3 regions of the Labrys methylaminiphilus subsp. lupini genome follow, and region 3 is predicted to be linked to each of the others. Evidence: riboswitches for the same ligand, from Rfam matches in the RefSeq annotation. Region 3 holds a riboswitch; each other region holds the start of a gene.

Region 1 (10,170 bases), 1.3 Mb from region 3:
CATTGTTGCGTGCCGTCGCGGCCAGTTCCTCCGCGCCATAGCGCCAATAATCGAGTCCGCCGAGCAGGCGCACCACGATCACCCTGGCATGGCGAGCAGTCTTCTCGATATAGAGGTCAACAGACATCGGATGGCGCAGCTTCTGCAACGGCGCCAGGCGCAAATCGTCAAGGCCGGAAGCGGCCGCCAGAGCGAGGTCGCTATCGGTCAGCGAGGCGAACACGATCGCGCCGGGTGCCTGACCCAGATCGATGGCGGCCTCGCTGGCGTCGAGCGAACGCGTATCGGCCGGCAGCAGATGCATCAGCCCTCCAGCGTCTTGCGGATGCCGGCCTGGTCGATACCCTTCTCGCCGATGATGACGAGGCGGCTCGAACGGGTTTCCTCCGGCGCCCAGGCGCGGTCGAAATGCTGCGAGAAACGGGCGCCGACGCCCTGGACCAAGAGGCGCATCGGCTTGCCGTCGACAGCGACGAAGCCCTTGATGCGCAGGATATCATGTTCCTCGGCCGCCGCCTTCAGCTTGTCCACCAGGGCATCGGCATCGAGAATGGCGGGCAGGTCGACGATGAAGGTATCGAAGTCGTCGTGGTCGTGCTCGGCCTCGTGGTCGTGGTGGGAGGGACGCGCCTCCAGATCGTTCTCGGCCGCGGCCCCGAGGCCGAGCAGCACGGCGGCATCGATGCGGCCCTCGGAGGTGCGCACCACCTTGACGGCGCGCGGCACCGTCTTCTCGATGTCCTTCTCCACGCTGTCGGCTTCGCCGGCGGAAAGGAGATCGGCCTTGTTGAGCACGACGAGGTCGGCGCAGAGGAGCTGGTCCTCATAGACCTCCTCGAGCGGATTGTCGTGGTCGAGGGAGGCGTCGCCCTCGGCCTGGCGCTTGAGCTCTTCCGGATCATCGGCAAAGCGTCCGGCCGCAACCGCGGCGCCGTCGACCACGGCGATGACGCCGTCGACGGTGACACGCGAACGGATCGCCGGCCAGTTGAAGGCCTTGACCAGCGGCTTGGGCAGAGCGAGGCCAGAGGTCTCGATCACGATATGCTCGGGCGGGTTGGGGCGCGACAGCAACATTTCCAGCGCCGGCACGAAATCATCCGCCACGGTGCAGCAGATGCAGCCATTGGCGAGTTCGACGATGGCGTCTTCCGGGCAGCTCTCGATGCCGCAGGACTTCAGGATATCGCCGTCGACGCCGACATCGCCGAACTCGTTGACGATCAGCGCCAGCCTGCGGCCATTGGCGGTGGCCAGCAGATTGCGGATCAGCGTTGTCTTGCCGGCTCCGAGAAAGCCGGTGACGATGGTGCAGGGAACTTTGGTGTGCGCGTTCATTCGGCGGCGTCCTTGAGTGTTGGCATGGGTGGGATGCGCGCGATCATGCTGCGCTTGAAGACTTCAGGACGGCCGCGCCAGGGCATCAGGCCGTCGGTGGAATGGGCCAGCAGGCTGACGCCGGTGAGGACGTCGGGGCCGCTCTCGGCACTGAGATCACCGAAGACATAGGTCCAGGTACCTTCGGCCGTGAGCGCCACCGTGCAGGAACGCTTGCAATTGCCCAGACATTCGACCGGCTGCAACTCGACGCCTTCAGGCAGCATGCCGGCGAGCGCATCGCGCAGCCGTGCCCCCTGGCGCGGCGCGTCGGGATCGTCGCCCTCGCGCCTGCAGGTCACGCAGACGAGCAGCCGAACTGGAAGAGGTGTTTGTGGCATCGGCCCTGTTCATCGCCGCCGAAGCGGATGGAGGGCGCGGGACCGACGGCGAGGCCGACGATCGTCCGGGAAAACGGAACCGGCCTCCGAGGCGCCCCGCCCGGACCGGTGACAAGGTTGCGAACGGCAGGTCTCCTGGCTCGCAGCTCATCGCCCCCCGCCGCCTTCCCGGTTACCCAGTGGCCTCGAGGCGGGGCGCTCGCCGCTTACAGTTGCGGGGGCAGCCGCGGCTTTGGCATCCAAGGCAGCCATCGACTGGCCGCTCTTCATCCGCACCGCATTCCCTCTTCTCTCATAACGAGAGACCGATCGTGGCTGACATAAGGGGTGTGCGGACGGGCTTGTCAATGTTCCCGCTTCCAAAGCACGCGCAAAATCCGGCATAAAGGGCGGCGACGTCGCCACACCGACGAGGTTGCCATGCCCGAAGAGAAGCTGCCGCCGATACCGTCATCCGAGCCGCAGAAGATCGACGTCATCTTCCGTGGCGGTTCGGTGACGGCCATCGGCGTCGTGCTCGCCTTCTCGCTGGGCTTTCTCAACAACTGGGCATCGCAGCCAGGAACCTGGATCCCGGAAGACCTGGCCGCCGTCTTTCTCATCGGGGGCGGCATCATCTTCCAAGTCTGGGCGCTGGCCGGCATGCTCTCGGTCAAATCACTGGAGGCGCCAGTCTATCGCCGCATCGTGCGCACCTTCATGATCGGCCTCATCCTCGTCTCGGTCGGCGTCCTCGTCGCCATCGCCGGCGACGCGCTCGGCTATAGCCGGATCTGGTTCAAGCAATAGGCCGGGGGCCCCTTCGCAACTGGCGGCCACATTTCTCGACCGTTTCCAGACTGCACAAACTCTCACGTCTGCGTTACCCGTCACCCCGCCGCCATGATTGCCGCCACAATTCTGCCTTCCCGCAATCGCCCACCAGAAGGCCGACGCCGATGGGCCCGGCACTTCTGCCCGGCATCAGCCGCTGGAAGGCCTGCCCATGGTTGCCATCACCGTCAATTCGACCGTCCACCGGCTCGACATCGAGCCCGAGACCCCTCTGCTCTGGGTCCTGCGCGATGAACTCGGCCTCACCGGCACCAAGTTCGGCTGCGGCATCGCCCAATGCGGCGCTTGCACCGTCCATGTGAACGGCGCCGCCATCCGTTCCTGCCAGACCCAGATCGGTGACGTCGACGGCGCCACCATCACCACGATCGAAGGCCTGTCGGCGGACGGCAAGCATCCGGTCCAGCAGGCCTGGCTCGCCGAGGACGTGCCGCAATGCGGCTATTGCCAGTCGGGCCAGATCATGGCCGCCGTCGCCTTCCTGAAGGATACGCCCACCCCCACCGACGCGGATATCGACAACGGCATCACCAATATCTGCCGTTGCGGCACCTATCCGCGCATTCGCGCCGCCATCCATCGCGCCGCCGAACTGATGAAGGGATGAGGCCATGAACGCGATCGACCGCACGTCCACCGCGCTGAGCCGGCGCAGCTTTCTCGCCATCGGCTTCTCTGCCGCCGGCGGCCTGATGATCGGCGGGTTCATCCCCGCTGCATCACAGGCCCTTGATATCGCCGACCAACCCTGGGGCGGTGCTTCCACCGACGGCGAGATCAATGCCTGGATCCTGATCGAGCCCGACGACACCGTGATCATCCGCGTGGCGCAATCGGAAATGGGCGAAGGCATCTTCACGGCCCTGCCGATGATCGTCGCCGAGGAACTCGGTTGCGACTGGGCCAAGGTGAAGCCCGAATACGCCTCGGCCAACCGGAATTTGCGCGAGAACACCGTCTACAAGCGCATGGGTACCGGCGGTTCGGGCGCCGTGCGCCGCTCGCGCGAATTCCTGCAGGCAGCCGGCGCCAATGCCCGCGAAAGGCTGGTGCAGGCTGCTGCCTCGCGCTGGCAGGTGGCGGCCGAAAGCTGCAGCGTCGATGCCGGCAAGGTGCTGCATCAGGCCAGCAATCGCAGCCTGCGCTTTGGCGAGCTGGCCGGCGAGGCTGCCAAGGTCACGCTGACGAGGGAGCCGGCCATCAAGACGCCCGAACAGTTCACGCTGATCGGCAAGCCGCTGGCGCGTCTGGATACGCCGCCCAAGCTGACGGGGGCGGCGCAATTCGGCATCGATATCCGCCTGCCTGACATGGTCTATGCCGCCGTGGTGACCTGTCCCGTCTTCGGCGGCCGCGTGAAATCCCATGACGAAGCCGCCATCAAGGGGCGCCGCGGCATCCTGGCGGTGGTGCCGATCGAGGGCGGCCTCGCCGTGGTGGCCGACCGGTTCTGGCGCGCCAAGGAAGCGGCACTCGCCTTGCCCGTGATATGGGAAGAAGGCTCGGCCGCCGATACGGACAGCAAGGGTTTCGATGCCGACTATGTCGCAGCCCTCGACGGCCCCGCCGTCACGGCGCGCAAGGAAGGCGATGTCGACGCCGCCCTCGCTCGCGGCAAGCGTGTCGACGCCCTCTACCAGGCGCCGCATCTGGCCCATGCGCCGATGGAACCGCTCAACTGCACCGCCCATGTCCATGACGGCAAGGTCGAGGTCTGGATGGGCACGCAGAATCCCGACATGGCGCTCCAGCTCGCCGCCAAGGCGGCCGGTGTCGCGCCCTCCGAGGTGGAGATTCACAATTGCTTCCTCGGCGGCGGCTTCGGCCGGCGCGCCGTCAACGACGAACTGGTGCAGGCCGTGACGGTGTCGAAGGCGGTGGGCAAGCCGGTGAAGCTGGTGTGGACGCGCGAGGAGGACATGCGCCACGACCGCTATCGCCCGCAGGCCGCCATCCGCTTCCAGGCGTCCCTCGGTGACGACGGCCTGCCGGCCGCAATCCATGTCCGCACAGCCGTGGGTTCCATCCAGCGTTCGCTCGGCTGGGGCAAGGTGGAGAACGGGGTCGAACCTTCCGCGGTCGAGGGCCTTGCCAACATGCCCTACCGCTCCGGCGCGGCCCAGGTCGACTGCATCCTCAAGAACACCCATGTGCCGGTGATGTTCTGGCGTTCGGTCAGCTCGTCGCAGAATGCCTTCGCCCTGGAGAGCTTCATCGACGAACTCGCGCTGGCCGCCGGCCAGGATCCGTATCGCTTCAGGCGCAAGCTCCTCGAGGGCAAGCCTGATTTTCTCGCCGTGCTCGATAGGCTGGCTCAGAAGAGCGATTGGGGCAAGCCGCTGCCCAAGGGCCAGGGGCGCGGCATCGCCATCCATGAATCCTTCGGCACCATCGTCGGCGAGGTCGTCGAGCTCGCCGTCAGCCCGCAGGGTGAGGTGAAGGTTCAGCGCGTGGTAGCAGCCGTCGATTGCGGCCATGTCGTCAATCCGCTCACCGTGGAGATGCAGATCGAGAGCGCGGTGATCTATGGCCTCTCGGCCGCCCTGTTCGGCGAGATCACCATCGAGAAGGGCGCGGTGGTGCAGGGCAATTTCGACGACTACCAGGTCGCCCGCCTTGCCGATACGCCTGTCATCGAGACCCATCTCGTGCTCAGCGGCGGCAAGAAATGGGGCGGGATCGGTGAGCCCGGCACGCCGCCGATCGCCCCGGCGGTCTGCAATGCGATCTTCGCCGCTACCGGCAAGCGCATCCGCAGCCTGCCGGTCAGGAACACCGACCTGAAATGGGGACCGGTGTGAGCTTGTTCGGAGCGCGGACTTCCAGTCCGCATCTTGGAAACCTCGCGCTTGCGGTAGAGGAAGATGCGGACTGGAAGTCCGCGCTCCACTTGCCTTCCTGCCCAAGACCCGGCAGGAAGGCTCCATGTCCCAGCCTCGACTCACCCTGGTCCTCGGCGGCGCGCGTTCCGGCAAGAGCCGGCATGCGGAGAACCTGATATCGGCCCATCCCGCCCCCTGGACCTATATCGCCACCGCCGAGACCTTCGACGACGAGATGCGGGCCCGTATCGGCGAGCATCAGGCCCGGCGCGACGCCAATTGGCGCACGGTCGATGCCCCTCTCGCCCTACCCGGAGCACTCGCGGCAACGCAGGGCCCCGTGCTGGTCGACTGCCTGACGCTCTGGCTCACCAACCTCATGCTCGGCGGCCACGACCTCAAATCCGCCTTCCTCCAGCTTCAGGAGAGTCTCGGGGCGACGTCCGGCCCGGTGGTGATGGTCTCCAACGAGGTCGGTCTTTCCATCGTGCCTGACAACGCCCTGGGCCGCGCCTTCCGCGACGAGCAGGGCCGGCTCAATCAACAGATCGCAGCCCTCGCCGACCAGGTGATCTTCATGGTGGCAGGCCTGCCGATGGTGGTGAAGTGATTGGATGCTGACATGACCGACGATGCCGCGCGCCACAAGGCGAAGATGGAAAAGCGCAAGGCGGTGCAGGACGCCGAGGTCGCCTCCAAGACCATCACCGAAAAGGGCCTCTTGATCGTCAATACCGGTCCCGGCAAAGGCAAGTCCACAGCCGCCTTCGGCCTGATCATGCGCGCGCTCGGCCATGGCTGGCAGATCGGCGTGGTGCAGTTCATCAAGGGCGCCTGGTCGACCGGCGAGCGCAAGGCGCTGGAACGCTTCGAGGATCTGGTGACCTGGAAGAGCATGGGCGAGGGCTTCACCTGGGAGACCCAGGACCGCGAGCGCGACGTCGCCGCCGCCGGCCGCGCCTGGGAGGCGGCCAAGGCGATGCTGGCAGACCCCGCCATTCGCCTCGTCGTGCTCGACGAGATCAACATCGCGCTACGCTACGACTATCTCGACCTCACCGAGGTCGTCGAGACCCTGAAGGCACGCCGGCCGGACCTGCATGTCGTCGTCACCGGCCGCAACGCCAAGCCGGAGCTGATCGAGGCCGCCGACCTGGTGACGGAGATGACTCTGGTGAAGCATCATTTCGCCGCCGGGGTGAAGGCCCAGCAAGGCATCGAGTTTTAATGATTCGATACGATACTTGTCATGCCCGGCAAGGCCGCAGGCCTTGGGAAGGGGATCCAGGGGTTGCAGGCAGCGCTTTTAGGCCCCTGGATCCCTTTCCCCTCACGTTCACAAGCAAGCTTGTAAACGCTCGGCCGGGAATGACAGCCGGCTCCAGCGTCTTCATCGTTAGCAGAGCCTCGCAATCCTCATGATCCAACAGCATCCCGAGCGCTCGGCGCTGGTCGCCATCCTTTGCGTCGCCGGCGCGGCCCTGATCTTTGCCGTGCTAGCCGGCCTGGTCACGCAGGGAGGCACGGAAGCCTTCGATCGCGCCATTCTCCTGATGATGCGCAATCCCGCTGATCTCACCGATCCGCTCGGGCCGGGCTGGCTCGAGGAAATGATGCGCGATTTCACCGGCCTGGGCGGCGTCGGCGTGCTGACGCTGACCACCCTGGTCGTAGCGGGTTTTCTTGCGCTTTCGGGATCGCCGCGCAGTGCCGTCTTCGTCATCCTCGCCATCGGCAGCGGCATTCTGATGAGCTCGCTCTTGAAATACGGCTTCGACCGGCCGAGGCCGGACCTGGTGGCGCATGGGTCCAGGGTCTACACGTCGAGCTTTCCCAGCGGCCATTCGTTCATGTCCGCCACCGTCTATTTCACGCTCGGCATCATGCTGGCCCGCAGCTTTCCCTCGCGAGCCCTGTCGATCTACATCATGGTGGTGTGCACGCTGCTGACCTTCGTGGTCGGCATCAGCCGCGTCTATCTCGGGGTGCACTGGCCCACCGACGTGATCGCCGGCTGGGTGATCGGCGCCGGCTGGGCCCTGTTCTGCTCGCTCCTGGCGCAGCGTCTGTCGGGACATTGATCAGCCAGACTTCGCCGGCGGCGCATAGACTTCGATGGCGTGGCGCCGGAGCTTGAAATGCGCCGGCGTCCAGGTGGTAAGCTCGCCGTCGGTGTTGACCGGGCGCGGCCGGTTGGTGCGGATCACCAGTTCGGTGGTGGCGAAGGCCCGCACATCGTCCCACTGGCCATGGGTACCCTTGCGCAGGCTCGGCAGCAGCTTGAGCAGGCGCCACCAATGATCGACCTCCAGGCTGTAGAAATCCAGCTTGCCGTCGTCCGCCGTGGCGGTTTGCTCGACGCTCATGCCGCCACCGTAATATTTGCCATTGCCGACCGAGACCTGCAGGGTCTTGATCCTCTCGGTATGGCCGTCATGGTCGAGATAGGCGGTGAAAAGCTGCGAGCGCGCCAAGAGCCGGGCCGCCACGATGCCATAGCCGAGCTTGCCGAACATCTTCTTGGCCTTCTCGGAGAGCTCGGCGGCAAGGTCGGCACTGAAGCCGATGCTGGCCACGTTGAAATAGAGCTGGCCATTGACTTCGCCCAGGTCCATGGGTCTGGGCTGCCCCGATACGATGAGCTCGGCAGCTTGCACAGGATCGGCCGGGATCTCGACCGTGCGGGCGAAATCGTTGGCGGTGCCGAGCGGCAGCACGCCCAGCGGCAGGCCCGCCTCCATCAGCCCTCGGGCGGCGGCGTTGAGGCTGCCGTCGCCACCACCGACGATGACGAGGTCGCACTCCTCCCGGCGCCGCAGGATCACGTCGGCGATCTTCTCATCCCCTTCCGGGCTCGCCTCGAGGAGATCGATGCCGCCCGTCTCCAGCACCTTGCGGATCGCATCGGTGCCCTTGCCGCCATTGCGCGCGTTGGGATTGACGATGAAAAGGGCACGCCTGCCCTGTCGTGAATCAACCATACTCTTCCCCAGTGCCCCTCGCGCAAGGCGCGAGACCTAAAACCGAATTGCCTAATCGGCAATCTGGCGCATTCCGTGGCCATGGCACGGCAAAGTTCGGGATCTCGGGCCTGTCGAAAAGCGCGGCATCCGGTGTGCCGGCCACGCTCCATCGGCCTGATGGAGCTGGGAAGACCTATTCCGCCGCCTCGGCCTTCGTCGCCTCGTCCGCCTCGATATGACCGGAACGGATGCGAATCATGCGGTCGCAGCGGGCGGCAAGACCGAGGTCGTGCGTCACCAGCACGAGGGTGGCGCCGCGCTCGCGCTTCAAACGGAACATCAGCTCGACGATGCCCGCGCCGGTGCCCTCGTCGAGATTGCCGGTCGGCTCGTCGGCGATCAGGATGGCCGGCTCGGGCGCCAGGGCGCGGGCCAGCGCCACGCGCTGCTGCTCGCCGCCCGAGAGCTGGGCCGGATAATGGGCTTTGCGTGCCCCGAGCCCCACAGCCTCCAATTCGGCTTCCGCCCTGGCGAAGGCATCGCGCCGACCGGCCAGTTCCAGCGGCACGGCGACATTTTCGAGCGCCGTCATGGTGGGGATGAGGTGGAAGGACTGGAAGACGATCCCGATATGCCGCCCGCGGAACTTGGCGAGGCCATCCTCGTCGAGGACACCAAGATCCTGCCCGGCGATGCGGATGCTGCCGCTGTCGGGCCGCTCCAGGCCGCCCAGCGTCATCAAAAGCGTGGATTTGCCCGAACCGGAAGGACCGACGAGGCCAACCGCTTCCCCCTGCCTTATTTTCAGCGTAACGCCCTTGAGAATGTGAACGCGCGCCGCGCCGGTGCCGAGGCTGAGATGGACATCAGCCAGATCGATCGCTTCGCTCATTCGCATCCTGCCTGAAAGGTTTTCGTGATCGTGTATCGTATCTATGCATCGATTGTGGCAATTCTCACATTGCTTGTCATGACCCCGCTCACGAGCGTGTCGGCAGCCGCCGAACCGCTGCGGCTGGTGGCCCTGGGCGACAGCCTCACCGCCGGGCTTGGCCTGGAAGCCAAGGATGCCTATCCCGCCAAGCTGCAGGCCGCCCTCGCCAAGCTCGGCGTCGAGGTGGTGATCGACAATGCCGGCGTCTCCGGCGATACCACAGATGGCGGCCTCGCCCGGCTCGACTGGTCGGTGCCCGACGGTACCAAGGCGGTGCTGATCGAACTCGGCGCCAACGACATGCTGCGCGGGCTCGATCCCAAGCTCGCCCGGGCCAATCTCGCCGCCATGCTGGAGCGCCTCAAGGAGCGCAAGATCCCGGTCCTGCTCATGGGCATGCGCGCCGCGCCCAATCTCGGCGCAGACTATCAGAAGGCGTTCGATGCTGTTTACCCCGATCTCGCAAGCCAATATGGGGCTGTACTCTATCCCTTCTTCCTGGATGGCGTCGCTGGCACACCGGGCCTCAATCAGGCCGACGGCATGCATCCGACCGCCGCCGGCGTCGACGTGATCGTTACAAGGCTGGCGCCGGTGGTAGCGGAGTTCGTAAAGAAATTGCGATAAGGCTGCGCATCAAAGGTTGAGCGCGTCAGGCGCCGAGGCAATTTCAAGGGAGGCAGCACGAATGGGCATCGAGGCGCGAGCGAAGGGTGAATTGCGGCTCATTCCGGCGCGCAAGGGCGTGGCCGAGCGGGTGAAGGCCGGGCAGACTGTGACGGTGATCAACACCCATGGCAGCCAGGTCGTCGACAGTTGGGCCTTCAATGCCGAGGATCCCGGCGAGTTCATGTCGATGGAGCACAGCCGCGGCGCCATGCTGCGCGTCAATCCCCAGG
Region 2 (10,170 bases), 2.7 Mb from region 3:
CGATATCCTCGATCACCCAGCGCAAATGGCGCTCCAGATAGTTGCCGGTGTTGACCGACAAGGTGGAATCGTCGACCGGGGCGCCGTCTGAGATCACCATCAGGATGCGCCGGCTTTCGAAGCGCCCGAGCAGGCGCTGATGGGCCCAGGCGAGCGCCTCACCGTCGATGTTCTCCTTGAGCAGGCCCTCGCGCATCATCAGGCCGAGATTCTTGCGGGCGCGGCGCCAGGGCGCATCGGCCGATTTGTAGACGATGTGCCGGAGATCGTTGAGACGGCCCGGGGAGGCCGGCTTGCCTGCTTGCAGCCAGCTCTCGCGGGACTGCCCGCCCTTCCAGGCCCTGGTGGTGAAGCCGAGAATCTCCACGCGCACGCCGCAGCGCTCCAGCGTGCGCGCGAGGATGTCGGCACAGGTCGCCGCCACCGTGATCGGGCGTCCGCGCATCGAGCCAGAATTGTCGATCAGCAGCGAGACCACCGTGTCGCGGAAATCGGTGTCGCGCTCGTGCATGAAGGAGAGGGCGGAGGTCGGATCGATGATGACGCGCGACAGTCGCGCCGGGTCGAGCATGCCTTCCTCGAGATCGAAATCCCAGGAGCGATTCTGCTGGGCCATCAGGCGGCGCTGCAGCCGGTTGGCCAGGCGTGCCACCACGCCCGACAGGCTGGAAAGCTGCTTGTCGAGATAGGCGCGCAGGCGATCGAGCTCCTCGGGGTCGCACAGATCGGGCGCCTCGACGATCTCGTCGAAACGGGTGGTGAAGGCGCGATAGTCGCTGGCCCGCCGCTCGTTGTCGCGATGCTCGGGCGGCCGCCAGGGCTGGGCAGCCTCTTCGGCGTCGCCGGTCTCGGTGTCGTCGGGCATGTCGGAGGAGGGCGACTCCGCATCCTGCGTCTCGCCGTCCTGGGAATCCTCGTCCTCGGTCTCGGTTTCCTCGAGCTTCATGGAGTCGGAATCGTCCTGGACCTCGCCCTGGTTCTCCTGGTTCTCGCCCTCCTGCTCGCTCTCGGCGTCATTGTCGCGATCGTCGGAGTCATCCGTGTCGGCCTGCGCCTCTTCGGACAGGCCCATATGGGTCAGGAGGTCGTTCATGGCGCGGGCGAAGGCGCGCTGGTTCTCGATCACGCTGTCGAGGCGCGCCAGATCCTTGCCGGCCTTTTCCTCGATGAGCGGGCGCCACAGATCCACCAGCTTGCGGGCCGGCTCCGGCGGAGCGAGGCCGGTCAGCTTCTCGCGCACCATCAAAGCGAGGGCATCCTCGACCGGAGCCTCCTCGCGGGCGCGGATGTCCTCATATTTGCCGCCGCGGAAATAGCGGTCCTCCAGCATGGCGGTGAGGTTGTTGGCCACGCCCGTCATGCGGCGCGAGCCGATCGCCTCGCAACGGGCCTGCTCGACCGCATCGAACACGCTGCGCGCCTGCTCGTTCTGGGGAGCATGCCGGCGATGGACGGCCGGATCGTGACAGGCGAGCCGCAGGGCCATCGCATCGGCCTGGCCGCGCACGATCGCCGCGACATGGGCGTCGAGCTTGCGCGGCGGCTCGGCAAGGCGCGCCTTGTCCGCCATCAGCATCGGCTTTTCCGAAGCGAAGGTCACTTCGAGATCCGGCTTGCGGGCGATGGCGCGCAGGGCCCCGGCCACCGAACGCTTGAAGGCGTCGTTGGGAACATCCTTGGGCTTTTCGCCGGGCTTGCGGTTTGTCGTCATGATCCCTGTCGATCCTGGGAGCGCGGGCGTCGGCGCTGTTGGTGTGCCGGTCTTCAGACCGGCATTTCTTGCCCGCGCCGCTGCAATGCCGGTCCAGCTCCATCACTTGATGGGGCTGGGCAGACCGGCACACCCGATGTTACGTCAGCGCGACGTTCACCGAGCTCTCGGCCAGCTCCGCGCCGAAAGCGCGCTGGTAGAACTCGGCTACGAGGCTGCGTTCGAGCTCGTCGCACTTGTTGAGGAAGGTGACCCGGAAGGCAAAGCCGATATCGTGGAAGATATTGGCGTTCTCGGCCCAGGTGAGCACCGTACGCGGCGACATCACGGTGGAGAGGTCTCCATTCATGAAGGCATTGCGGGTGAGATCGGCCACGCGCACCATCTTGTTGACGATGTCGCGGCCGTTCGGGCTCTTCTGGTAGTGCTTGGCCTTGGCCAGCACGATGTCGACTTCCTTGTCATGCGGCAGATAGTTCAGCGTGGTGACGATCGACCAGCGGTCCATCTGGCCCTGGTTGATCTGCTGGGTGCCGTGATAGAGACCGGACGTGTCGCCGAGGCCCACCGTATTGGTGGTGGCGAACAGGCGGAAGGCCGGATGAGGGCGAATCACGCGCTTCTGGTCGAGCAAAGTGAGCTTGCCGGAGATTTCCAGCACGCGCTGGATCACGAACATCACGTCGGGGCGGCCGGCATCATATTCGTCAAACACCAGGGCGATGTTGTTCTGCAGGGCCCAGGGCAACATGCCGTCGCGGAATTCGGTGACCTGCTTGCCGTCTTTGAGAACGATGGCGTCCTTGCCGACGAGGTCGATACGCGAGACGTGGCTGTCGAGGTTGATGCGAACGCAAGGCCAATTGAGCCGGGCGGCGACCTGCTCGATATGGGTCGACTTGCCGGTGCCGTGATAGCCCGTCACCATCACGCGGCGATTATGGGCAAAGCCCGCCAGAATCGCCAGGGTCGTCGGCTTGTCGAAAAGATAATCGGTATCGAGGTCCGGAACGTGGTCGGAGGACTGGGAATAGGCCGGTACTTCGAGATCCGTGTCGAAACCAAACAGCTTTTTGGCCGAAACCATGATGTCCGGCAGATTGGCCGGTGTCGTTGCGTCAGTCATTATGCCTTCCTTGGCTGGCGCCAGGACGGCGCAGCCGACAATCAGTTCCAGCGGGCCGGCGGTACTGGCCCCACCGAATTTCCCAGTCTCGCCAGGCGGGCATGGAAAATTCCGCGTCGTCTCCATAGCGTTTTGTGATTTGGTGGAATCACCAAGAATCGCAAAGACGCGTCGAACCAAAGAGCTAGAGCAAAAAGGCGTTTCCGTCTAAACGCGCTTTGCTCGAGGTCGGGCGGGGATCCCCGGGATTGGAACGCGCTCCAAACCTGGAAGTCTCGCCGGTGGTGCGGGCGCTCAGCAGAGCCCAGCGCTACGCAGCGTATTATAGGCCTGGATGATCCCGCGCAATTTATCTTCGCTGGATCGGTCCCCGCCATTGGCATCGGGATGGAGGCGTTTGACCAATGTTTTGTAGCGTGCCTTGATCTCGGGGCCGCTGGCCGTTTCCGGCAGATCGAGCGCTTCGAGGGCCTTGCGTTCCAGCAATTTCAGGCGTCGCCTTTCCGGTTCCGGCGCACTCTGCGTGCGTCCGAAGCCGTGCTCGCCCTCGAAGAAGCCGAAGCCGTCATGGATCTCCGGGCCAGGTTGCGGCCCTTCGCCGCGCTTCTTGGCCCAGGGATTGACGCCCATCGTCCAGGTCGGGCGATGGCCTGTGGCGGCATCGCGCTGATAGGCGCTCACCGAGTCGTCCGGCAGGCCTGCGAAATAATTGTAGGTCTTGTTGTATTCGCGAACGTGCCCCAGGCAGAAATGCCAGAACTGGCCTTCGCGGTTGCGCCCCTTGGGCGCGCGAAATTCACCGGCGTTTCGGCAGCCGGCATGTTCGCATAGCTGTACGCTCGCCGGCTGGACCTCTTCGGCCCTTGGGCGCACCCGGATGCGATCAAACAAGGGCGAGTCCAGATCCATAATGACACACTATGCGAGGGTGAACACAAATGGGCAAGCATGAGCTTGGACGCAAGAGCGTTTTGTAATTTGAGTGAAGCATGTCAAATCGCAAGGACGCTCCAGCCGATCCAAAGGACTGGCTTGGAACCAAACAGTGAGAGCAAACAAGCGTTCATACCTGAACGCGCTTTGCTCTGGGGTTAATTGAGGCGGAATGCCGCTGCAGATTTTGAAATATGGGGTCTGCTGACCCGAAAAAGAAAGAGGCCGCCGAATGGCGGCCCAAGTCTTAGGGAGGAAACGCCCAAGGAGGGCAGTGGGGGAGCGCAAACGCGCATCCACCACGTCCGTAAAGTGATCCTGATGCGTTCATTTCGCAAGTGCGAAATGAAAGAAATTTTGAAAACCGGCCCAAAACCGGGCCGGTGTTGTAAAAATGCGACGTTTGACGCGGTCGGTTGGCCTTTTTCAGCGGCTGGCGGAGGTTTGCAGCAGCTTCTGTGCTGCAACGCCGAAGGCGATCCCGAGCGTTGCCCATAGCACGGCATGGATGCCGAGCGAGGCAACGCGGAACTTCCATAGCACCGTGGCCGAGAAATCCGCCGGGATGTCGTTGACGGCCGGCAGAATCTGCATGGCGACCACCATCACCACCAGATAGGCGGCAGCCCCCACCAGGTTGGCGTTCCAGCGGCCGAGGCTGGCGGCGAGCCGGTTCGCCGTGCCCAGGGCGGCCGCCATCGTCACCAGGGAGAGCAGGATCATGCCGAAATAGAAGGCGGTCCGCAGGCCGATCGTGTCGGGATTGCCAACGGCCGGCGGGTTACTCGGATATTTGATCTCCGCCACCAGCTTGATTGCAGCGAAGCCGGCGATGGCGATCAGGCCTGCTGTCGCGCGCGGGCTGAGCGTGCCGATCCGTCCCTGCGCGAAGGCGAAGACCAAAGCGAAGATGCCGCCGAGGGCTGCGCCATAGACGACCATGCCGGTCATGAGGCCGTAGCTGGACTGCACCGGCCGGCTGACCGGGTCTTCCTCATGTTCATGTGCTGCGGCCGACTGGGAGGTTGCCGGCGTTGCGGATGGCGCCGGCGCGGCGGCGACCGCGTGGCTTTCCTCATAGGCGATAGCGGCATCGACCTGTGGTTCACCGAAGACCCAGGCGAAGCCAGACGCCAACAGTCCGGCCAGGATGCCTATCAGCATCCCCCGGATCAAAAGCGATCTAACCATGTCGTTTGCCTATGCGCCCTAGTGGCAGGGGAAGCCGAGCAGATGGCGAGCGTCGTGCACGAATTCGTGGATGTAGACGCCGGGAATCAGCGAGGTCGCGCCTTGCTCGGCGCCGACGAAATAAATGGCGAGTACGGCCAGGAGCACGGTAAAGAGCGCCCAGGGCAAGATCTCGCGGACCGGGATGGCGATCGGCTGCTGGGCGACGGGTGCCAGAGTTGCGGTGGTCATGAAAAGCTCCTTGGGATTACGCGTCCCGCTACGAGTCATGCTGCCTTGGAAGAGGTCTGACTTCCGGACAGCGCCCAAGCGCCGCCGTTCACAGTGGCGCGACCGTGCCGGATTCACACCGGCTTCCCACCCTTGGCAAAGCCCTTCCATAAGAGCCCAAGTCACGAACATGTCAATATTCCGGAAGCGACTTAGAGCATAAGTTGCGCGACTTTTTGGACGATACCATGCGTTGAAACAAAAACTTAGGGAGCATGATCCGATTGGTTCGGTCGAATCATGCACTCTAAGTCTTGGGAACTGCCGTCATGACACCACGCCTGATCCTGCTATGCCATGGGGCTACGCCTGCGGTGCGCGCAGCGGGTTTTCCCCTCGATGAGGCGCTCGATGCAAGAGGGCTGGCTGCGGCGCGGAAGCTGGAAGGGCATTTCGGCAGGCCGGCCCGCATCCTGAGCAGCCCGGCGCTCAGGGCTCGCCAGACCGCGCAGGCCCTCGGCCATGATCCTGAGGTCGATGAAGCCCTGCGCGAATGCGATCATGGCCGCTGGGCAGGGCTTGCCCTGGACGCGGTAGCGGCCGCCGAACCCGAGGCGCTCCGGGCATGGCTGACCGATCCGGATGCCTGCCCGCATGGCGGAGAGAGTGTTGCAACCCTGATTGCGCGGGTCGGCGCCTGGCTCGATGGCAGGCGGTTCGAGGGGTATACGCTCGCCGTTACCCACGCTTCGGTGTTGCGCGCCGCGGTCGTTCGCGCCCTCGGGGCCGAGGCTCGTTCCTTCTGGCGTATCGATGCCGCCCCGTTGGCGACAGCCGATCTCAGGCCATCCGGCCGGGGCTGGTCGCTGCGGTTGGGGGCATAGAGGCGTTGAGCAGGGCTCTCCAACGGAGTTCCTCTCTTTTTTCGTCATTGGCATGTCGCCGGGCCTTTTGTAGACACGCGTCTGACGGATTGGTCGTCCAAACAGGATTGATGTCATGCGCGTTGCAATGATCGGTACGGGTTATGTCGGCCTGGTGACGGGGGCCTGCCTCGCCGATTTCGGCCATGTCGTCACCTGCGTCGACAAGGATCCGGCCAAGATCGAGGGCCTGCTGGCCGGCCGCATGCCGATCTACGAGCCGGGCCTCGAGGATCTGGTGGCCCGCAATGTGCGTGAGAAGCGCCTGTCCTTCACCACCGAGCTTGCGCCCGCCGTCCGCGATGCCGCCGTGGTGTTCCTGGCCGTCGGCACACCCTCGCGCCGCGGCGACGGGCATGCGGATCTATCCTATGTCTATGGCGCGGTGCGGGAGATCGCGGCGGCGGTCGAAGGCTTCACCGTGGTGGTTACCAAGTCGACCGTACCGGTCGGCACCGGCGACGAAGTCGAGAGGCTGATACGCGAAGTCCGTCAGGATGCCGATGTCAGCGTGGTGTCGAACCCTGAATTCCTGCGCGAGGGCGCGGCGATCGAGGATTTCAAGCGTCCGGACCGCATCGTAGTCGGCACGGAGGAAGAGCGGGCCAAGGAGGCGATGGCCGAGGTCTATCGCCCGCTCCATCTCAACCAGGGGCCGTTGCTGTTCACGGATCGACGCACCTCCGAACTGATCAAATATGCCGCCAACGCCTTCCTGGCGACCAAGGTCACCTTCATCAACGAAATCGCCGATCTGTGCGAGAAGGCCGGCGCCAATGTGCAGGAAGTGGCGCGCGGCATCGGCCTCGACAACCGCATCGGCTCCAAATTCCTGCATGCGGGTCCGGGGTTCGGTGGCTCGTGCTTTCCCAAGGATACGCTGGCGCTGCTGCGCACCGGCCAGGAACATGGCGTGCCCTTGCGCATCGTCGAAGCGGTGGTCGGCGTCAACGATGCCCGCAAGGCGGCGATGGCACGCCGCGTCATCGCGGCCCTCGACGGCAACATCGCCGGCAAGACGGTGGCCCTGCTCGGCCTCGCCTTCAAGCCGAACACCGACGACATGCGCGACAGCCCCTCGGTCCCGATCGTGCTCGCCCTGCAGGACAAGGGCGCCCGGGTGCGCGCCTACGATCCCCAGGCGATGGAGGAGGCGCACAAGACCCTCAGCGATGTCGATTATCGCTCCAGCGCCTATGATTGCCTCGACGGGGCCGATGTTGCCGTGATCGTCACCGAATGGGACGAGTTTCGGGCGCTTGACCTCGAACGGGTCAAAAGCCTGCTCACGCGGCCGGTGATCGTCGACCTGCGCAACATCTACCGGCTCGACGACATGAAGCGGCACGGCTTTCGCTATGAGAGCATCGGGCGCGAGGGGACGACACCCTGACCTTTTTGCGGGCGAGCTTGGCTCAGGCCCGATGCTGCTCCCAGGACAGGGTCAAACCCCGCCCCTTTCGGGAAGGGATTGATGCGCTTGGCTTGTAAATGGCCGGAATGTGGGTCCGCCGGCGTCAAGTACTGGCGCGAGAAGCGGCGGGCCTGTTGCGGATTTGCATCAAGTCCCAACTCACGGTTGCAGGGCGCCGATCTTGATTGGATCAAAGCGGTAAGAATTATCATACTATAAGGCCCACACGGCGATTCTGCCCCGATTCCGGCCGGCCGAGCGCTGAACAGGATCTCCGAACCTGCCCTGATGGGTGCAGGCTGGGAAATCCTGCAGGATTTTCAGACGCCAGCTCCAGTGCCCGCGACAAGGCCATTAGCCATGCGGGCGGTTTGGCTGAGGTGCTTGCTTGCGAGGATGTTCATGTCGAGGTTGCGTCGCAAAATAGGTCGGCTGGCCGCCGGCGTACTGGCTTTGGCGGCCCTCGAGGGGGTGGGCACCGCGCTCGCCCAGCAAATGCCGGCCATGCCGGTGACGGTGGCCAATCCGGTCAGTCGCAAGATCACAGAATCGGTCGAGTTCACCGGTCGTTTCCAGGCCTGGCCGCAGGTGAACATCACCTCGCGTGTCACCGGCTATCTCGACAAGTCGAGCTTCGTGGAAGGGTCCCTCGTGAAGGAGGGCGACGTGTTGTTCTCGATCGATCCGCGCCCGTTCCAGGCCGCGGTCGACCAGGCGGCCGCCCAGGTGAAGATCACGCAGACCAGGATCGACCTGACCAAGGCCAATCTGGCGCGTGCCGAGGCGTTGAGGAAGACCGGCAACGTTACCGATGCCACCTACCAGGCCAACCTCCAGGCCTATCAGGAAGCGGCGGCCTCGATCGATTCGGCCAACGCGGCACTGGCAACGGCCAAGCTCGACCTCAACTATGCCACCATCGCCGCACCGATCTCGGGCAGGATCGCCCGTCAGCTGGTATCGCGCGGCAATCTGGTGGTAGCCAACTCGACCTCGCCCCTGGTGTCGATCGTCGCTGTCGACCCGATCTATTTCTACTTCGACTTCGACGAGGCGAGCTACCTTGCCTATCAGCGGGCCTCCAAGCACAAGATGGATGCTGGTGGCACCGAGCCCGCGCTGACGGCCGAGATCGGCCTGTCGGACGAGAAGACCTTCTCCCACAAGGGCACGCTCGACTATCTCGCACCGCAGGTCGACGCCCAGACCGGCACCGTCACGGCGCGTGCCAAGATCGCCAATGCCGACGGCTTCCTCACCTCCGGCCTGTTCGGGCGCGTTCGCATCACCATCGGCGAACCCTATGAGGCGTTGGTCGTGCCCGATGTGGCGGTGGGCCAGTCGGCACAAGGGCGCTATGTCATCGTGGTCGGCACCGACAAGATCGCCAATATCCGCCCGGTAGAACTGGGCCCGAAATTCGGCAGCTTCCGCGTGATCAAGTCGGGCCTCAAGCCCGAGGACCAGGTGCTGATCAATGGCCAGATGCGCGCCCGCCCGGGCGGCGAGGTCGTGCCGCAACCCACCAAGCTGGACGTGCCTGAGACGCTCGTTCCCGACCCGAACTGATCGGGAGCGCAGCTCATGAAATTCGGCCATTTCTTCGTCGACCGCCCGATCTTTGCCGCCGTCGTTTCGATCGTCACGGTGGTGATCGGGCTCGTCTCCTATGTCGGACTGCCGATCGCGCAGTTCCCGCAGATCGCCCCACCGACCGTGGTGATCAACGCCACCTATCCCGGCGCCAATGCCCAGACCATCGCCGAAACGGTGGCCGCCCCCCTGGAGCAGTCGATCAACGGCGTGGAGGGGATGATCTACCAGACATCCCAGGCCACCAACGACGGCTCGCTGCAGATCACAGTCACCTTCGCTACCGGCACCGATCTCGACATCGCCCAGGTGCAGGTGCAGAACCGTGTCTCTTCTGCCGAGCCGCGCCTCCCGGCCGAGGTGCGGGCGCTGGGCATTACGGTCAACAAGTCCTCCTCAGACTTCCTGCTGATCGTCACGCTCTATTCGCCGGATAATTCGCTCAGCGACTATGGCATCTCCGATTATGCCATCCTCAACGTCAACGACATCCTCGCCCGCGTCGACGGCGTCGGCTCGACCTTCGCCTTCGGCCTGCGCGAGCCCTCGCTGCGCGTCTGGCTCGATCCGAACCGGCTGGCCAGTTTCGACCTGACGGCCGGCGACGTCGTACAGGCCTTGCGCGAACAGAACGTGCAGGTCTCGGGCGGCACGCTCGGCGCCCAGCCTTCGCCCAACAACACCACCAGCGAGATCACGGTCACCACCCTGGGCCGCTTCCAGGACGCCGAGCAATTCCGGAACGTGATCATCAAATCGACGCCGGACGGCCGCCTGCTGAAGCTGAGGGATGTCGCCCGCGTCGAGGTTGGCGCCAAGCAATACAGTTCCAACCTCTATCTCGACGGCCAGTCCACAGTGGGCATCGCCGTGCTGCAGCGGCCCGGATCCAACGCGCTGGCCACCGCCGATCGCGTCAAGGCTAAGATGGACGATCTCGCCAAGGCGTTTCCGCCGGGACTGAAATATTCCATCGTCTACAACCCCACCGAATTCGTCTCGGCCTCCATCGAGGCCGTCTACGAGACTTTCTTTGAGGCGATCGTGCTGGTGGTGATCGTCGTCTTCG
Region 3 (10,170 bases):
TTCGAGATCGACCGAGATGTTGCGCGCGCGCAGCGCATCCTGTGTCAGGTCGAGCGGGAAGCCATAGGTGTCGTAGAGGGTGAAGGCGACATCACCCGAAAAGACCTGGCCGTCGCCGAGCTTCACGGTCTCGGCGTCGAGCAGGGCAAGGCCGCGCTCCAGCGTGCGTCGGAAGCTGGTTTCTTCCAGGCGCAGGGTCTCGCTGATCAGGGCCTCGGCCCGCACGAGTTCGGGGTAGGCGGCGCCCATCTCGCGCACCAGCGCGGGCACCAGCTTCCACATGACGGGATCCTTGGCGCCGAGCAGGGAGATGTGACGCATGGCGCGGCGCATGATGCGGCGCAACACATAGCCCCTGCCCTCGTTCGACGGCAGCACGCCGTCGGCGACCAGGAAGGAGGAAGCCCGCAAATGGTCGGCGATGACGCGATGGCTGGCGAGCGCCGGCCCTTCGGCTGGTACGCCGATCGCCTCCACCGACGCGCGGATCAAGGCCTGGAAGAGGTCGATGTCGTAATTGTTGTGCTTGTGCTGCAGCACGGTGGCGATGCGCTCGAGGCCCATGCCGGTGTCGATCGAGGGGCGCGGCAGGTTGACGCGCTCGCCACCGACCAATTCCTCGAACTGCATGAAGACGAGGTTCCAGATCTCGATGAAGCGGTCGCCATCCTCATCCGGCGAACCGGGCGGGCCACCCCAGATATGCTCGCCATGATCGTAGAAGATCTCCGAGCAGGGGCCGCAGGGCCCGGTATCGCCCATGCGCCAGAAATTGTCCGAGGTCGGAATGCGGATGATGCGATCGTCCGACAGGCCGGCGATCTTCTTCCACAGCCGATGCGCCTCATCGTCCTCGGAGTAGACGGTCACCAAGAGCTTGGAGGCCGGCAGGCCGAAATCCTTGGTGATCAGGTTCCAGGCGAGTTCGATCGCGCGATCCTTGAAATAATCGCCGAAAGAAAAGTTGCCGAGCATCTCGAAGAAGGTGTGATGCCGCGCCGTGTAGCCGACATTGTCGAGGTCATTGTGCTTGCCGCCGGCGCGCACGCATTTCTGCGAGGTCGCGGCACGCGAATAGGAGCGCTTCTCGATGCCGGTGAAGACGTTCTTGAACTGCACCATGCCGGCATTGGTAAACATCAAGGTCGGATCGTTGCGTGGCACCAGCGGCGAAGACGCCACGGCTTCATGGCCGTTCCGCACGAAATAGTCGAGGAAGGTGGATCGGATCTCGTTGACGCCGCTCATGTCCAATTTGCCTATTTGGCCTAAATGCCTGTTTTGGCTGGTCCCTTCCTTTCGGCATGGCCAGCAACATGGTGGTGGGGCGTTGTAGCGGGGCTGTTTCGGCCTGTCGAGGCGCGCATACATGAAAAACCCGACTGCCGGGAGCGACAGACGGGTTATTCGGTGTGAATTGGCTCTGCTTAGGCCAGACGTGAGAAGCCGGTCGAGGCCGACCTCATTCGCCCTCGGCTTCGGACGGGTCGATATTGTCGAGGATACGCTCGGCAATCAGGCCGGCATTCTGGCGAATCTGGCCCTCGATCTTATCCGCCACATCCGGATTGTCCTTGAGGAACTGCTTGGCGTTCTCACGGCCCTGGCCGAGACGCTGGCTCTCATAGCTGAACCAGGCGCCGGATTTTTCGACCACGCCGGCCTTGACGCCGAGGTCGACCAATTCGCCCACCTTCGAGATGCCTTCGCCATACATGATGTCGAATTCGATCTGCTTGAAGGGCGGCGCCACCTTGTTCTTGACGACCTTCACGCGGGTCTGGTTGCCGACCACCTCTTCCCTGTCCTTGATCGCGCCGATTCGGCGAATGTCGAGGCGGACCGAGGCATAGAATTTCAGGGCGTTGCCGCCCGTAGTGGTTTCCGGGCTGCCATACATCACGCCGATCTTCATGCGGATCTGGTTGATGAAGATGACCATCGAGTTGGAACGCCCGATCGAGGCCGTCAGCTTGCGCAGCGCCTGGCTCATCAGGCGGGCCTGCAGGCCGGGCTGCACATCGCCCATTTCGCCTTCGATTTCGGCCTTGGGCGTCAGCGCCGCCACGGAATCGATGACGATGACGTCGATCGCCCCCGAGCGCACCAGCGTGTCGCAGATTTCAAGGGCCTGTTCGCCGGTATCGGGCTGCGAGATCAGCAATTCGTCGAGATTGACGCCCAGCTTGCGGGCATAGACCGGATCGAGCGCGTGTTCGGCGTCGATGAAGGCGCAAACGCCGCCTCTCCTCTGGGCCTCGGCGACGCTGTGCAGCGCCAGCGTGGTCTTGCCCGAGGATTCCGGCCCGTAGATCTCGATGACGCGCCCCTTGGGCAGGCCGCCGACACCGAGCGCAATATCGAGACCAAGGGAGCCGGTGGAGATCGCCTCCACCTCCATCGTCTTGGAACCCTTGCCGAGCCGCATGATCGAGCCCTTGCCGAAAGCGCGTTCGATCTGTGATAGGGCGGCGTCGAGCGCCTTCGTCTTGTCCATGGAGCTTCCTTCGACCAAGCGCAGCTGCGTCTGACTCATATGCCCGTTTCCCTATCAAGCACGAACGGATTCGTCATCCGAACCAATCGTTTTCAACACTGGGCTTGCATCTTGTCGCAATTCAAAGCCCCGTGGCGGTATGTACCCATTTTGTTCTCATTCATGCAAGTTCTATTTTTGTTCTCATCGTTCTTATTTAACAGAAGCTGACTGCTCGGGGCAGGCCGACCTTCGATAAATCATCATACCATTGCACCATCGGGCTTGCGCCCGTAGCCCCTCCCCGTCCACACTCACCGTCGGCAGGATGCGCCGGCAACCCGCGTCGGAAATGCGGGACAGGAAACGGGACGATTGCAATGACGAATGCGCAGGAAAGCGTCGGCTTCATCGGGGTCGGCTATATGGGCCATGGCATGGCCAAGAACATCGTGGAGAAGGGCTACGCCCTGACGGTGATGGGCCACCGCAACCGGGCGCCGGTGGAGGATCTCGTGGCCCGCGGCGCCAAGGAGGCCAAGACCCCGCGCGAGGTGGGCGCCGCTTCCAGCATCGTCTTCCTCTGCGTCACCGGTTCGCGACAGGTGGAAGCGCTGGTACACGGTCCCGATGGGCTGAAGGCCGGCCTGAAGCCGGGATCCGTCGTCGTCGACTGCTCGACCTCCGATCCCAATTCCACCCTCGCCCTCGCGGCCGAACTCGCCGAAGCCGGCATCGATTACGCCGATGCGCCGCTCGGCCGCACGCCGAAGGAAGCCTGGGAAGGCACGCTCGATACCATGGTCGGCGCAAGCGACGCCCTGTTCGAGCGCCTCAAGCCGGTGATATCAACCTGGGCCGGACGCATCGTGCATATCGGTGGCACGGGCGACGGTCACCGCATGAAGCTGCTCAATAATTTCCTGTCGTTGGGCTATGCCGCCCTCTATGCCGAGGCCCTCGCTTTGTCGCAGAAGGTCGGCATCACACCCAAGCGCTTCGACAGCGTCATCCGCGGCGGCCGCATGGATTGCGGTTTCTACCAGACCTTTTCGCGCTGGGTCCTGGAGGGCGACAAGGATGCCCACAAATTCACCATCGCCAACGCCTACAAGGATCTAAGCTATCTGGAGGCGATGGCCAGTGCGGCAGGATTGGTCAATCCGATCGGCAATGCCGTGAAGAACTCGTTCGGCGTGGCGATGGCCGCCGGTGGCGCGCAGCGCTACGTGCCGATGCTAACCGACTATATCGGCAGCCTGAACGGCACCGATCTTACCCCGGCCAATCAGAACTGAGGGCGAGTTCATAACGCAAAAACGCTGCGCCGAGGGCGCAGCGTTTTCAGATATTTTGGCGCGAAATTTAGAAGGTGCGGCGCAGACGCACGCCAGCGCCGACGCTGTCATATTTCGGCACGTCGCCGTCGCGATCCTTGTTCTGGTACCAGACTTCGGCACCGGCAATGAAGCCCTTCACCACGGTGTAGTTCAGCTGGCCGCCGACGACATAATATTTGAAGTTGTCGGCAGTGTTGGTGGCAATATTCGGAGCATCATAGCTCAGGTAGCCCCCGAACAGCACGGCCTGCAACTGCTGCGTAAACTTGAGGCCCGCTTCGGCCTGGATGGCCCAACCCTTCGCACGGTCGAGATCGTAGGGAGCCGCCGTAGAAACATAGGCATCCGCCCCGCCGAAGCCGAGAACGCTACTGCCACCGAAGGCTCCATTTGGCTGGGAACCGCCCACACCAAGATACTTCACCGCACCATCGGAGTAGCTGCCTTCGGCTGCGATATAGGCCCCTTCAAGCACCGGGAAGTTGACGTTGCCCGCAGCACCGATCGAGTACCCCCATGTATCGCCATAGCGGGCCAGTGCGGAGCGGTTCTGATGCAGAGCACCCATCACCTGGAAGCGGCCCCAGCCGGTCTTATTGTCGTCGTAGCCCACCACGCCAACGATATCGGGGACCTGAGAACCGCCGGTCGTGTTGATGTTGATACCGTTGACGAGCACGGCAGAGTTGTTGCCGAAAGTGTTGCCGGCGCGATGGTCGCGGTTGTCTTCGATCGACAGCGTGGCGAAGGCCTTATCGAATTGTGCCGTGTAGCTGATCAGATTACGGCGGCCCTGCTCACCGAAATAGGGCGCAAAAAACTCGGCTTGATATTTAGGATCGTAGAATGCGTAGGGCGACCAGGCGAAACCGGCGGTCAGGCCGCCGAACTGCAGATAGGCTTGGCGAACCTGGAAGGTGTCATGCACACCCGAGCTCGAACCATAGGGCGGAGCTGCGCCAGCATTCGACTCGGCCTGCAGTTCGAAGAAGGAGCGCAACAAACCGTAATCCGTCTGGGTACGCGCATCGAAGCGGATACGCGCATTGGTGCGGAACTGGGTCTGATTGAGGTTACGCTTGTTGGCCACGTCCGGGTTCGACATGTACCAGTAGTCAGCGCGGATCTGGCCGCTGATCTGCAGGCAGGTATCAGTACCTGGAATGTAGAAGAAGCCCGGACCGAATGCCGTACAGACCTTCACATATTCAACGGCTTCGCCCTTGCTCATGGGCAAGTCCGCAGCAGAAGCTGCGACGATGCTGAGAAATCCAGCGCCAGCGCCGAGTAAAATTGCACGAATAGACATGGAAATACCCCGATCTTATAAGATAGCCCTCAATCAGGGCCGCTCTCTTCGAAAAGCTGGCAAACCAATATTCAGCCAATCGAAGAGGCGCGGTCGTTGTGCACCGCGATATCGAAGCTTTCCTCCCAGGCGAGACATTACACAATGTTAAGGTAAGTCATCGTTCTGACACAAAAGGGCTTTGTCCATGACAGTTGCGATTTTGCAACAACACGCAGAACGTGCATGAAAAAGGCCCCTCCCTTTTCAGGAAGAGGCCTCGCCGAAAAGCAGGGTGAGCGAACTCAACCCAGATTGAGTTCCTTGAAGAAATCATTGCCCTTGTCGTCGATGACGATAAAGGCCGGGAAGTCCTCGACCTCGATGCGCCAGACCGCTTCCATGCCGAGCTCGGGATATTCGAGCACCTCGACCTTCTTGATGCAGTCCTGGGCGAGGCGCGCGGCGGGGCCACCGATCGAACCGAGATAGAAGCCGCCATGCTTGGCGCAGGCCTCGCGGACCTGGGCGGAACGGTTGCCCTTGGCCAGCATCACCATCGAGCCGCCGGCCGCTTGGAACTGGTCGACATAGGCGTCCATCCGGCCCGCCGTGGTGGGGCCGAAGGAGCCCGAGGCATAGCCGGCGGGTGTCTTGGCCGGGCCGGCATAGTAGACAGGATGGTTCTTGAGATAATCGGGCATCCCCCCACCCGCTTCCAGGCGCTCGCGCAGCTTGGCATGGGCAAGGTCGCGGGCCACGATGATGGTGCCGGTCAGCGACACGCGCGTCTTTACCGGATGGCGCGACAGGGTTTCCAGGATGTCAGACATCGGCTGGTTGAGGTCGATCTTCACCACCGCCCCGCCAAGCTTGCTCTCATCGATCTCCGGCAGGAAGCGCGCCGGATTGTGCTCGAGCTCCTCGAGGAAGACACCCTCGCGGGTGATCTTGCCCATGGCCTGGCGATCGGCCGAGCAGGAAACGCCAAGGCCGATCGGCAGGCTGGCGCCATGGCGCGGCAGGCGGATGACACGGACGTCGTGGCAGAAATACTTGCCGCCGAACTGGGCGCCGACCCCGAGCGACTGGGTGAGCTTGTGCACTTCTTTCTCGAGCTCGAGGTCGCGGAAGGCATGGCCGAGTTCGGAGCCCTCGGTGGGCAGGCTGTCGAGATAGCGCGCCGAAGCGAGTTTCACGGCCTTCAACGTGATTTCGGCAGAGGTACCGCCGATCACCACGGCCAAATGATAGGGCGGGCAGGCTGCCGTACCGAGCGTGAGGATCTTCTCCTTCAGGAAGGCGATCAGGCGGTCCTTGGACAGGATGGAGGGTGTGGCCTGATAGAGGAAGGTCTTGTTGGCCGAGCCGCCGCCCTTGGCGACGAAGAGGAATTTATAGGCCTCCTCCCCTTCCGCCGAGATGTCGATCTGCGCCGGCAGATTGGTCTTGGTGTTCTTCTCCTCGAACATCGACAGCGGCGCGAGCTGCGAATAGCGCAGATTCTTCTTCTCATAGGCATCGCGGATGCCCTGGGCGATGGCACCCTCGTCCTCACCTTCCGTCCAGACCTTGCGGCCTTTCTTGGCCATCACGATGGCCGTGCCGGTGTCCTGGCACATCGGCAGCACGCCACCGGCGGCGATGTTAGCGTTCTTGAGGAGGTCATAGGCGACGAAGCGGTCATTGTCCGTCGCCTCGGGATCTTCCAGAATGTTGCGCAATTGCTGGAGATGGCCGGGGCGCAAGAGATGATTGATGTCCATGAAGGCCTGCTCGGCCAGAAGCCGCAGCGCCTCGCCATCGACCTGCAGAATCTCGCTGCCTCCGAGCTTTTCGACCCGCACGCCCTCGCTGGTCAGCTTGCGGTAGGGCGTCTCGTCCGCTCCCAGGGGGAACAGGGGAACGTGGGGATAGCGGGAATTGGCAGCGGAATCGGCAGGCATGGAGAGGATCTCCGAACAGAGCGTTTTGCGATTTGACGGCTTCGGCAAGAATCGCAAAGACGCGTCAAAACAAGGAGCTAGAGCAAACAAGCGTTTCCGTCTAAACGCACTTTGCTCCAGGACTGGCAGAGGCGGCGCAGGGGCGCCACCGGTTTGGGCCTGATTTAGTCGCTTTTCTCGCCGCTGCCTATGATCAATTGGAATCGTTCCATGCTGAAGGCTCCTCGGCCTTTCGTGCACTGCCAGACGAGGCACTCAGGCAGGCGCCGCCATCGACACCGGGCTTGTGGTTGCGATTGAAGCCGAGCAAAGGCCGCCGCGAGGTCGCGATCCAGGGGTAACCTATGATCGCACGGCATGCCTATATAAACATGTCTTTATGTCGACCTTGACTTTCACGACGTCTTGTCGTTTGCTTGCCCAGTCGAGGTTCTTCCATTCTCGCAATGGAAGCTAAGAGGGAAGCCGGTGCGATGCCGGCGCTGCCCCCGCAACTGTAGACGGCGAGAACTTGCCTCATCATGCCACTGCCTGCCCTGCGCAGGTGGGAAGGCAGGCAAGCTCGGTGAGCCGTGAGCCAGGAGACCTGCCCCGACGAATGTAAACGTCCTCGGGCGGGGTGTCCCGGTGGTTGCTTGACCAAGTCAATGTCCTTGGCCGCGTCAGGCGCTCCCGTACGGCCTTTGCCCCCAGTTCTTCGTGGGGTCTGCCGATGTTCAAGCTTCAAACTGCCATCATGCGTGAAGGTGCAGTCGATCCGACTGCTCGACGACGAATGCGTTGCGGCGTGCCCTGACGGTACGCCGCTCCCTCCTCGATCCGATCCATTCACCACGAACCGGGACCTATCGGTCACCGGCCGGAGACGCGCATGTCCATTCCCATTTCGACGCTCGGCACGCCACGCATCGGCCCACGTCGCGAACTCAAGACGGCCCTCGAAGCCCACTGGGCCGGAAGGCAGAACGAGACCGCCTTGCTCGCAACGGCAGCCCAGTTGCGCGCCAGCAACTGGGCTCGACAGAGCCTGCTCGGCGTTACCCATATCCCGTCCAATGACTTTTCGCTCTACGATCAGGTTCTCGATATGAGCGCCGTGGTCGGTGCCATCCCCTCTCAATATGGCTGGGAGGGTGGCTCCGTCCCGCTTTCGACCTATTTCGCCATGGCGCGCGGCAGGCGGGGCCATGACGATCGTGGCCATGACGATCGTGGCCATGAGGGCTGCAGCCATGGCGGCGGCGGTGTCCCCGCTCTCGAGATGACCAAATGGTTCGACACCAACTATCACTACATGGTTCCCGAATTTCGCCGCGGCCAGGCCTTCGAACTCGCTTCGGCCAAGCCCATTGACGAATTCAGGGAGGCCGCAGCGCTCGGCTTCCACACGCACCCCGTGCTCATCGGCCCGGTGACCTATCTGCTGCTCGGCAAGAGCAAGGACGAGGGCCTGGATCCGCTCACCCTGCTGCCAGGCCTCTTGCCCGTCTATGCCGAGATCCTGCGCAGGTTGGCCGCGGCCGGCGCGGACTGGGTGCAGTTCGACGAACCCTGTCTCGTGCTCGATCTCGACGAGAACGCGCGGGCCGCCCTGCGCCATGCCTATGGCGTCCTTTCCAGCACGGTCTCCGATCTGAAGATCATGATCGCGACCTATTTCGGCGGCCTCGGCGACAATCTCGACCTGGCACTCGACCTGCCCAGCGCCGGCCTGCATCTCGACCTGGCGCGGGCGCCAAGCCAGCTCGGGCAGGCGGTCGCACGAGCCAGCGCCGACAAGGTGCTATCGCTGGGCGTGATCGACGGGCGCAATGTCTGGCGGAGCGACCTGACTGCCCTTCTTGATCGGATCGAGCCGGCGGTTGCAGCCCTCGGCCCCCACCGCGTCGTCCTCGCTCCGAGCTGTTCCCTGTTCCACGTTCCCTACGATGTCGAGGCCGAGAGCGCGTTCGATCCTGAACTCCGCAGCTGGCTGGCCTTCGCCGTCCAGAAGATCGGAGAGCTGAAGACCCTGTCGACAGCCCTGGTCGACGGGCGGCGGGCCGTCGCAGATGAACTCGCCCAATCGGACGCAGCAGCTGCGGCCCGCCGTATATCCGCTCGTATACATGATGCCGGCGTCGCCGCCCGCATGGACGGGCTCACGCCGGCCATGAGCGAGCGCCGGCATCCCTACACGCTGCGCCGCCGGGCCCAGGAATGGCTCGGCCTGCCGCAATTTCCCACCACGACCATCGGTTCCTTCCCTCAGACCGACGCCGTGCGCAAAGCACGCGCTGACCACGCAAAGGGCTGGATCGACGACGCCGACTATCAGCGTTTTCTGCGACAGGAAACCACCCAGGCGATCACTTGGCAGGAAGAGATCGGCCTCGACGTTCTCGTGCATGGCGAATTCGAGCGCAACGACATGGTGCAGTATTTCGGCGAGCAACTGGCCGGCTATGCCTTTACCCAGCATGGCTGGGTCCAGAGCTACGGCTCGCGCTGCGTGCGCCCGCCGATCATCTATGGCGATGTCTCGCGTCCCCGGGCCATGACGGTGGAATGGGCACGCTTCGCACAATCCCTGACCAAGCGTCCTGTCAAGGGCATGCTGACCGGACCGGTCACCATGCTGCAATGGTCCTTCGTGCGGGACGACCTCGAGCGCGAGCAGGTCTGCCGGCAGATCGCCCTCGCCTTGCGCGACGAGGTCGGCGATCTGGAACGGGCCGGCATCCGCATCATCCAGATCGACGAGCCGGCCATTCGCGAAGGCCTGCCGCTCAGACACGCCGAAAAGGAGGCCTATCTGACCTGGGCGGTCGCCTGTTTCCGCCTCGCCGCCTCAGGCGTCGACGATGCCACGCAGATCCACACCCATATGTGCTACTCGGAGTTCAACGACATCATCCATGCCGTTGGAGGCCTGGATGCAGACGTGATCTCAATCGAGACTGCCCGGTCCAAAATGGAACTTCTCGATGCGTTCCGGGCCTATCGCTACCCCAACGAGATCGGGCCGGGCGTCTATGACATCCACTCTCCCCGCTGCCCCACCGTGGCGGAGATGCGCGACTTCCTTGCCAAGGCACGCGAGCGGATCGCCGGCGATCAGCTCTGGGTCAACCCCGATTG

What was found. A riboswitch is a leader RNA that binds a small molecule or an ion and turns the genes downstream of it on or off. The one in region 3 is predicted to bind cobalamin.
Region 1: it holds a riboswitch for cobalamin, as region 3 does, so the genes downstream of both, ACN6KF_RS17240 (DUF1636 family protein) here and metE (5-methyltetrahydropteroyltriglutamate--homocysteine S-methyltransferase) in region 3, are expected to answer to the same signal.
Region 2: it holds a riboswitch for cobalamin, as region 3 does, so the genes downstream of both, ACN6KF_RS23990 (CbtB domain-containing protein) here and metE (5-methyltetrahydropteroyltriglutamate--homocysteine S-methyltransferase) in region 3, are expected to answer to the same signal.

Annotation. Positions count from the first base shown of each region.
Region 1 covers NZ_JBMDIH010000001.1:3,645,187-3,655,356, forward strand. The annotation lists gene cobN (cobaltochelatase subunit CobN) at 1-304, opposite strand, end outside; gene cobW (cobalamin biosynthesis protein CobW) at 304-1,338, opposite strand; gene ACN6KF_RS17240 (DUF1636 family protein) at 1,335-1,718, opposite strand; cobalamin riboswitch at 1,827-2,043, opposite strand; gene ACN6KF_RS17245 (hypothetical protein) at 2,139-2,507, shown strand; gene ACN6KF_RS17250 ((2Fe-2S)-binding protein) at 2,704-3,159, shown strand; gene ACN6KF_RS17255 (xanthine dehydrogenase family protein molybdopterin-binding subunit) at 3,164-5,353, shown strand; gene cobU (bifunctional adenosylcobinamide kinase/adenosylcobinamide-phosphate guanylyltransferase) at 5,478-5,984, shown strand; gene cobO (cob(I)yrinic acid a,c-diamide adenosyltransferase) at 5,997-6,602, shown strand; gene ACN6KF_RS17270 (phosphatase PAP2 family protein) at 6,793-7,455, shown strand; gene ACN6KF_RS17275 (lipid kinase) at 7,456-8,355, opposite strand; gene ACN6KF_RS17280 (ABC transporter ATP-binding protein) at 8,531-9,229, opposite strand; gene ACN6KF_RS17285 (arylesterase) at 9,308-9,898, shown strand; gene ACN6KF_RS17290 (DUF1989 domain-containing protein) at 9,960-10,170, shown strand, end outside.
Region 2 covers NZ_JBMDIH010000001.1:5,103,261-5,113,430, forward strand. The annotation lists gene cobT (cobaltochelatase subunit CobT) at 1-1,714, opposite strand, end outside; gene cobS (cobaltochelatase subunit CobS) at 1,851-2,837, opposite strand; gene ACN6KF_RS23980 (J domain-containing protein) at 3,132-3,728, opposite strand; gene ACN6KF_RS23985 (CbtA family protein) at 4,197-4,961, opposite strand; gene ACN6KF_RS23990 (CbtB domain-containing protein) at 4,980-5,192, opposite strand; cobalamin riboswitch at 5,223-5,368, opposite strand; gene ACN6KF_RS23995 (histidine phosphatase family protein) at 5,501-6,055, shown strand; gene ACN6KF_RS24000 (UDP-glucose dehydrogenase family protein) at 6,171-7,487, shown strand; gene ACN6KF_RS24005 (efflux RND transporter periplasmic adaptor subunit) at 7,911-9,077, shown strand; gene ACN6KF_RS24010 (efflux RND transporter permease subunit) at 9,093-10,170, shown strand, end outside.
Region 3 covers NZ_JBMDIH010000001.1:2,354,337-2,364,506, forward strand. The annotation lists gene alaS (alanine--tRNA ligase) at 1-1,248, opposite strand, end outside; gene recA (recombinase RecA) at 1,463-2,536, opposite strand; gene ACN6KF_RS11155 (NAD(P)-dependent oxidoreductase) at 2,857-3,774, shown strand; gene ACN6KF_RS11160 (porin) at 3,842-5,125, opposite strand; gene ACN6KF_RS11165 (fumarate hydratase) at 5,410-7,050, opposite strand; cobalamin riboswitch at 7,461-7,658, shown strand; gene metE (5-methyltetrahydropteroyltriglutamate--homocysteine S-methyltransferase) at 7,922-10,170, shown strand, end outside.